One region of the Streptomyces sp. NPDC002176 genome, then DNA from elsewhere that is predicted to be linked to it. Evidence: predicted binding sites of a transcription regulator. Region 1 holds the regulator's gene; the other holds the start of a gene.
The links. Region 1 encodes HrcA, which represses chaperone genes, less so after heat shock. Its sites were predicted from a motif close to TTNGCACTCNGNNNNNCNGAGTGCNAA; they were not measured.
Positions count from the first base shown of each region.

Region 2: a site for HrcA is predicted at 1,380-1,406, ahead of groL (chaperonin GroEL). Genes of this name have one in related genera too.

Region 1 is NZ_JBJDQW010000003.1:727,178-730,582, forward strand. Features, by position in the region: gene dnaJ (molecular chaperone DnaJ) at 1-788, opposite strand, end outside; gene hrcA (heat-inducible transcriptional repressor HrcA) at 789-1,805, opposite strand; gene ACI2LY_RS17175 (MBL fold metallo-hydrolase) at 1,964-2,686, shown strand; gene ACI2LY_RS17180 (DUF3097 domain-containing protein) at 2,721-3,405, shown strand, end outside.
Region 2 is NZ_JBJDQW010000006.1:153,697-157,101, reverse strand. Features, by position in the region: gene groL (chaperonin GroEL) at 1-1,217, opposite strand, end outside; gene ACI2LY_RS26365 (cold-shock protein) at 1,494-1,697, opposite strand; gene ACI2LY_RS26360 (MoaD/ThiS family protein) at 2,128-2,403, opposite strand; gene thrC (threonine synthase) at 2,400-3,405, opposite strand, start outside.

The DNA.
Region 1 (3,405 bases):
CGCCGCTGGAAGGTGGAGTGCGGCAGCTCGTGGATCTCCACGTACAGGTCACCGGCGGGGCCGCCGCCGGGGCCGACCTCGCCCTCGCCCGCGAGCTGGATGCGGGTGCCGTTGTCGACACCGGCGGGGATCTTCACGGTCAGGGTGCGCCGGGAGCGGACCCGGCCGTCGCCCGCGCACTCGGGGCACGGGGTCGGGACCACGGTGCCGAAGCCCTGGCACTGGGGGCAGGGGCGGGAGGTCATGACCTGGCCCAGGAAGGACCGGGTGACCTGGGAGACCTCGCCACGGCCGCGGCACATGTCACAGGTCTGCGCGGTGGTGCCGGGGGCGGCGCCCTCGCCGCTGCAGGTGTTGCAGACGACCGCGGTGTCGACCTGGATGTCCTTGGTCGTGCCGAAGGCCGCCTCGTCCAGCTCGACCTCGATCCGGATCATCGCGTCCTGGCCGCGCCGGGTGCGCGAGCGCGGGCCGCGCTGCGACGCCGTACCGAAGAACGCGTCCATGATGTCGGAGAAGTTGCCAAAGCCACCGGCCCCGAAACCGCCCGCGCCACCGGCGCCGCCCGCCTGCGAGAGGGGGTCGCCGCCGAGGTCGTAGACCTGCTTCTTCTGCGGGTCCGACAACACCTCGTAGGCGGCGTTGATCTCCTTGAACCGCTCCTGGGTCTTCGGATCGGGATTGACGTCCGGATGCAGCTCGCGCGCGAGCCTGCGGAACGCCTTCTTGATCTCATCCTGCGACGCGTCGCGGCGCACGCCGAGAACGGCGTAGTAATCCGTGGCCACTTACGACTCCGCCAGGATCTGTCCGACGTACCGTGCCACTGCGCGTACCGCTCCCATCGTTCCCGGGTAGTCCATGCGGGTCGGTCCGACCACGCCGAGCTTGGCAACCGCCTCGCCGCCCGAACCGTAGCCGACCGACACGACGGACGTGGAGTTGAGTCCCTCGTGGGCGTTCTCGTGCCCGATACGCACGGTCACGCCCGGATCTTTGGCCTCGCCGAGGAGCTTGAGGAGCACGACCTGCTCCTCGAGGGCCTCCAGCACGGGCCGGATCACCAGGGGGAAGTCATGTCCGAAACGGGTGAGATTGGCGGTGCCGCCGATCATCAGCCGTTCCTCGTTCTCCTCGACGAGTGTCTCCAGCAGAGTGGAGAGCACTGTGGAGACCGTACCGCGATCCTCCGCCTCGAAGGCATCGGGGAGGTCCTCGACCAGACGCGGTACGTCGCTGAACCGGCGTCCGGCCACCTTGCTGTTGAGCCGCGCCCGCAGATCCGCGAGCGGTCCCTCGCCGAACGGGGCGGGGCAGTCGACCATCCGCTGCTCGACCCGGCCGGTGTCGGTGATCAGGACGAGCATCACGCGGGCGGGGGCGAGTGAGAGCAGTTCCACATGCCGGACCGTGGACCGGGTCAGCGAGGGGTACTGCACGACGGCGACCTGCCGGGTGAGCTGCGCGAGCAGCCGGACCGTGCGGGCCACGACGTCGTCGAGGTCGACCGCGCCCTCCAGGAAGTTCTGGATCGCGCGCCGCTCGGGCGCCGTCATCGGCTTCACACCGGCGAGCTTGTCGACGAAGAGCCGGTAGCCCTTGTCGGTGGGGATGCGCCCGGCGCTGGTGTGCGGCTGGGCGATGAACCCCTCCTCCTCCAGCGCGGCCATGTCGTTGCGCACGGTGGCCGGGGAGACGCCGAGGCTGTGCCGTTCGGTGAGGGCCTTGGAGCCGACGGGCTCCTCGGTGCCGACGTAGTCCTGCACGATGGCGCGCAGTACCTGCAGCCTGCGTTCGCTCAGCATGCGCACCTCCATCACGTCGCCCCACGGCCCCTACGGTGTACCGCCTGGCACTCTGCGTGCGCGAGTGCCAGACTTCCCCGGCCAGTGTACGGCCGCGGGGTGCTCACCGGGCAAGGTCGGTGCCGTCCGCCCGGCTTGTCCAGAGCTAGCGTCCGGGTATGACGGTGACTTGGGAAGACCTCGGGTGGGAGCGGCTTGCCGAAGGGGTGGGCCGGTGCCGACTGCCGGGCTGGGACTGCACGGTGGGGCTGGTGGTGGGCTCGGGCACGGCACTGGTGGTGGACGCGGGGTCGAGCCTGGCCGAGGGGGCCGCGCTGCGGTCGGCGGTACGGACGCTGGCCGGGCGGGATGTGACTCATCTCGCGCTGACCCACCCGCACTTCGATCACGTCCTGGGCACCCCCGCCTTCGCCGGGGCGGAGGTCTACGGCGCGGTCGGGCTGGACATGGTGTCCGCGCACGAGCGGGAGGCGCTGCGCCGGGACGCGGTCGACCACGGGGTCCCGGCCGGGGAGGCGGAGGCCGCCGTACGCGCCCTGCTGCCGCCCGCGCACGCGGTGTCCGGCGAGTGGACGCTCGACCTCGGCGGCGGCCGCCAGGCGCTGCTGGCCAACGTCGGCCCCGGTCATACCGCCCACGATCTCGCGGTGCTGGTGCCCGGCTCCCCCGAGGTCGTCTTCTGCGGCGACCTGGTCGAGGAGTCCGGCGAACCGCAGGCGGGCCCGGACGCGGTGCCGTCCCGCTGGCCGGACGCGCTGGACCGGCTGCTGACCCTGGGCGGCGAGGACGCGCTGTACGTACCCGGTCACGGAGCGGTGGTCGACGCGGCTTTCGTACGACGCCAACGGGACGCCCTGGCAGCGCGTTTCGGCGTGTCCTGAGTGTCGCGCGGCAACTTCTCCTATCGTCTGCGAAATGCGCGACTACTCCCCCGACCTGACCGCTCCCTGGAAGAAGCCGCAGCCGGTGCCCGAGGTGGCGGCGGAGGCGGGGCTGGTGGTGGAGGAGCCCGGTACCGGGTTCTGCGGGGCGGTGATCCGCTGCGAGGCGGGCACGGTCACGCTGGAGGACCGCTTCGGCAAGCACCGGGTGTTCCCGCTGGAGCCACGCGGCTTCCTGCTGGAGGGCCGCCCGGTCACCCTGGTCCGCCCGGCCGCCGCCCCGCTGAAGCCCGCCCGCACCGCCTCCGGCTCGCTCGCCGTCCCGGGCGCCCGTGCCCGCGTGGCCCGCGCCGGGCGGATCTACGTCGAGGGCAGGCACGACGCCGAGTTGGTCGAGAAGGTCTGGGGCGACGACCTGCGCATCGAGGGCGTCGTCGTGGAGTACCTGGAGGGCGTGGACGACCTGCCCTCGATCGTGGCCGAATTCGGCCCCGACGCGGATGCCCGGCTGGGCGTCCTGGTGGACCATCTGCTGCCCGGCACCAAGGAGTGGCGCATCGCGCAGTCGGTGACGAGTGAGCACGCGCTCGTGGTCGGCCACCCGTACATCGACATCTGGGAAGCGGTGAAGCCCTCAGCTCTGGGCATCCCCGCCTGGCCCCGCGTCCCCCACGGCCAGGACTGGAAGAAGGGCGTCTGCAAGGCGCTCGGCTGGCCGG
Region 2 (3,405 bases), on a different contig from region 1:
TCGACGGCCGCCTTGGCGTTGCGCACGGCGTCCTCGATGCGGTGCTTGCGCTCCTTGAGCTCCACCTCGGTGGCGGCACCGGCCTTGATGACCGCCACGCCGCCCGCGAGCTTCGCCAGGCGCTCCTGGAGCTTCTCGCGGTCGTAGTCCGAGTCGGAGTTCTCGATCTCGGCGCGGATCTGGTTCACGCGGCCCTGCACCTGCTCCGAGGAACCGGCGCCGTCCACGATCGTGGTCTCGTCCTTGGTGACGACGACCTTGCGGGCGCGGCCCAGCAGGTCCAGGGAGGCGTTCTCCAGCTTGAGACCGACCTCCTCGGAGATGACCTCGCCACCGGTGAGGATGGCGATGTCGCCGAGCATGGCCTTGCGGCGGTCGCCGAAGCCCGGGGCCTTGACGGCGACGGACTTGAAGGTGCCGCGGATCTTGTTGACCACCAGGGTGGAGAGGGCCTCGCCCTCGACGTCCTCGGCGATGATCAGCAGGGGCTTGCCCGACTGCATGACCTTCTCCAGCAGCGGGAGCAGGTCCTTGACCGAGGAGATCTTGGAGTTGGCGATGAGGATGTAGGGGTCCTCGAGCACCGACTCCATGCGCTCCATGTCGGTCGCGAAGTAGGCGGAGATGTAGCCCTTGTCGAAGCGCATGCCCTCGGTGAGCTCGAGCTCCAGACCGAAGGTGTTGCTCTCCTCGACGGTGATGACACCTTCCTTGCCGACCTTGTCCATCGCCTCGGCGATGAGCTCGCCGATCTGGGTGTCGGCGGCGGAGATGGAGGCCGTGGAGGCGATCTGCTCCTTGGTCTCCACGTCCTTGGCCTGCTCGAGCAGAGCGGTGGAGACCGCCTCGACGGCCTTCTCGATACCGCGCTTGAGGGCCATCGGGTTGGCGCCCGCGGCTACGTTGCGCAGGCCCTCCTTGACCAGGGCCTGGGCCAGCACGGTCGCGGTGGTCGTACCGTCACCGGCGACGTCGTCCGTCTTCTTGGCGACTTCCTTGACCAGCTCGGCGCCGATCTTCTCGTACGGGTCCTCGAGCTCGATCTCCTTGGCGATGGAGACACCATCGTTGGTGATCGTGGGGGCGCCCCACTTCTTCTCGAGGACGACGTTGCGGCCCTTGGGGCCGAGCGTCACCTTGACGGCGTCCGCGAGCTGGTTCATGCCGCGCTCGAGGCCGCGCCGCGCCTCCTCGTCGAACGCGATGATCTTGGCCATGTGAAGTGGTCCCTCCAGGACTGGGGGTGATTCCTTCGGACCGCGCCCGCGCCCGCGACGGACGGCTCGCCGACCTTGTGGTTCCTTGCCCCACCCGGTCCGCGGGCCTCACCGACCCGGTCCTTCGTTGTCACTCTCACCTTCAGAGTGCTAACGCAATGATTAGCACTCACCCAGGGCGAGTGCAAGCGCCTTCGGGGGATCAGGACGGGACTTAACAGGACGAAGGGCCCGCACCCTGTGCCGGTGCGGGCCCTGCGCTCTGCTGGAAAACGTTCAGGCGGTGACGCGAACCATGTCGGCCTGCGGACCCTTCTGACCCTGCGAGATCTCGAACTCCACCCGCTGGCCCTCTTCCAGGGCGCGGTAGCCGTCCATCTGGATGGCGCTGTAGTGGACGAAGACGTCCGCACCACCGTCGACCGCGATGAAGCCGTACCCCTTCTCCGCGTTGAACCACTTGACGGTGCCCTGAGCCATGCCTAACTCCCCTATTACTGGCCCTTGCGCGGACCCGCACTTCGCGGACCCGGGTCAGACCTCGCACCCCAATGGTCGGGGGCGTGCGCCGGAACGCGTCGACCGCGGCTGAATGTATCTGTCCAACTGCCGTCTGCAACAGGTCAATCGGACGAGAATTCCGGACGGACACAGTCCGGAATCTGCCGCAACTTCGGCCGAATTCAGGGCAAGTCGGGCCCCGTAAAAACAACAAATGCCGCACATTACCCGTGCATTTTGGCTGCTTCTTGTCGGGTCGGCGGCATGAATCAAGGGCTCCCGGCCCAGCTGAGCGGGAGCGCGTTCCCCAACCCTACCGCGCTCAATCACACAGAATGGCCCCCTCCGTTTCTCTTACGGAGAAGGCCATTCGATGAACCGACGGTAACCGTGGTTACCGAAGGTAATTTCAGCCTCCGGCGACCGCCGGAATGATGGAGACACCCGCGCCGTCGGGGGTCACGGTCTGAAGTCCGCCCTCGAAACGCACGTCGTCGTCATTGACGTAGACATTCACGAACCGGCGCAGCTTGCCCTGGTCGTCCAGGACGCGGGCGGCGATGCCCTGGTGGTGCTGCTCCAGGTCCTCGATGACCTCCGCGAGCGTGCCGCCCTCGGCGGCGACCTCGGCCTGCCCGCCGGTGTAGGTGCGCAGGATGGTCGGGATGCGAACGGTCACGCTCATGCGAGGCCAGCCTCTCGGAAGGAGTCCAGGTTCGGGCGGATGGTCGCGGACAGGCCGGTACCGGCGACCGCGTCCAGGGTCTTCAGGCCGTCGCCGGTGTTGAGGACGACGGTGGTGAGCGAGGGGTCCAGCGCGCCGGACTCGATCAGCTTGCGGGTGACGCCGACCGTCACCCCGCCCGCCGTCTCGGCGAAGATGCCCTCGGTACGGGCCAGCAGCTTGATGGCGTCCACGATCTGCGGGTCCGTCACGTCCTCCACCGCGCCACCGGTACGGCGGGCGATGTCCAGCACGTACGGCCCGTCGGCCGGGTTGCCGATGGCGAGGGACTTGGCGATGGTGTCCGGCTTCTGCGGCCGCACCACGTCGTGGCCCGCCTTGTACGCGGCCGACACCGGGGAGCAGCCCTCCGCCTGGGCGCCGAAGATCTTGTACGGCCTGTCCTCGACCAGGCCGAGCGCGATCAGCTCCTTCAGCCCCTTGTCGATCTTGGTGAGCTGGGAGCCGGAGGCGATCGGCACCACCAGCTGGTCCGGCAGCCGCCAGCCGAGCTGCTCGCAGATCTCGTAGGCGAGGGTCTTGGAGCCCTCGGCGTAGTACGGGCGCAGGTTGACGTTGACGAAGCCCCAGCCCTCGCCCGCCGGGTCGCCGATCAGCTCGGAGCAGAAGCGGTTCACGTCGTCGTAGTTGCCCTCGATGCCGACCAGCTCACCGCCGTAGACGGCGGCCATGACGACCTTGCCCTGCTCCAGGTCGTGCGGGATGAACACGCAGGAGCGCAGGCCCGCGCGGGCGGCGGCGGCGCCGACCGCGCCGGCCAGGTTGCCGGTGGAGGAGCAGGACAGGGTGGTGAAGCCGAAGGCGCGGGCGGCCTCCAGCGCCTGGGCGACGACGCGGTCCTTGAAGGAGTGCGTCGGGTTGCCGGAGTCGTCCTTCACGAACAGCCCGCCGGTGACGCCGAGTTCGGCCGCCAGGCGGTCGGCCTTGACCAGCGGGGTCCAG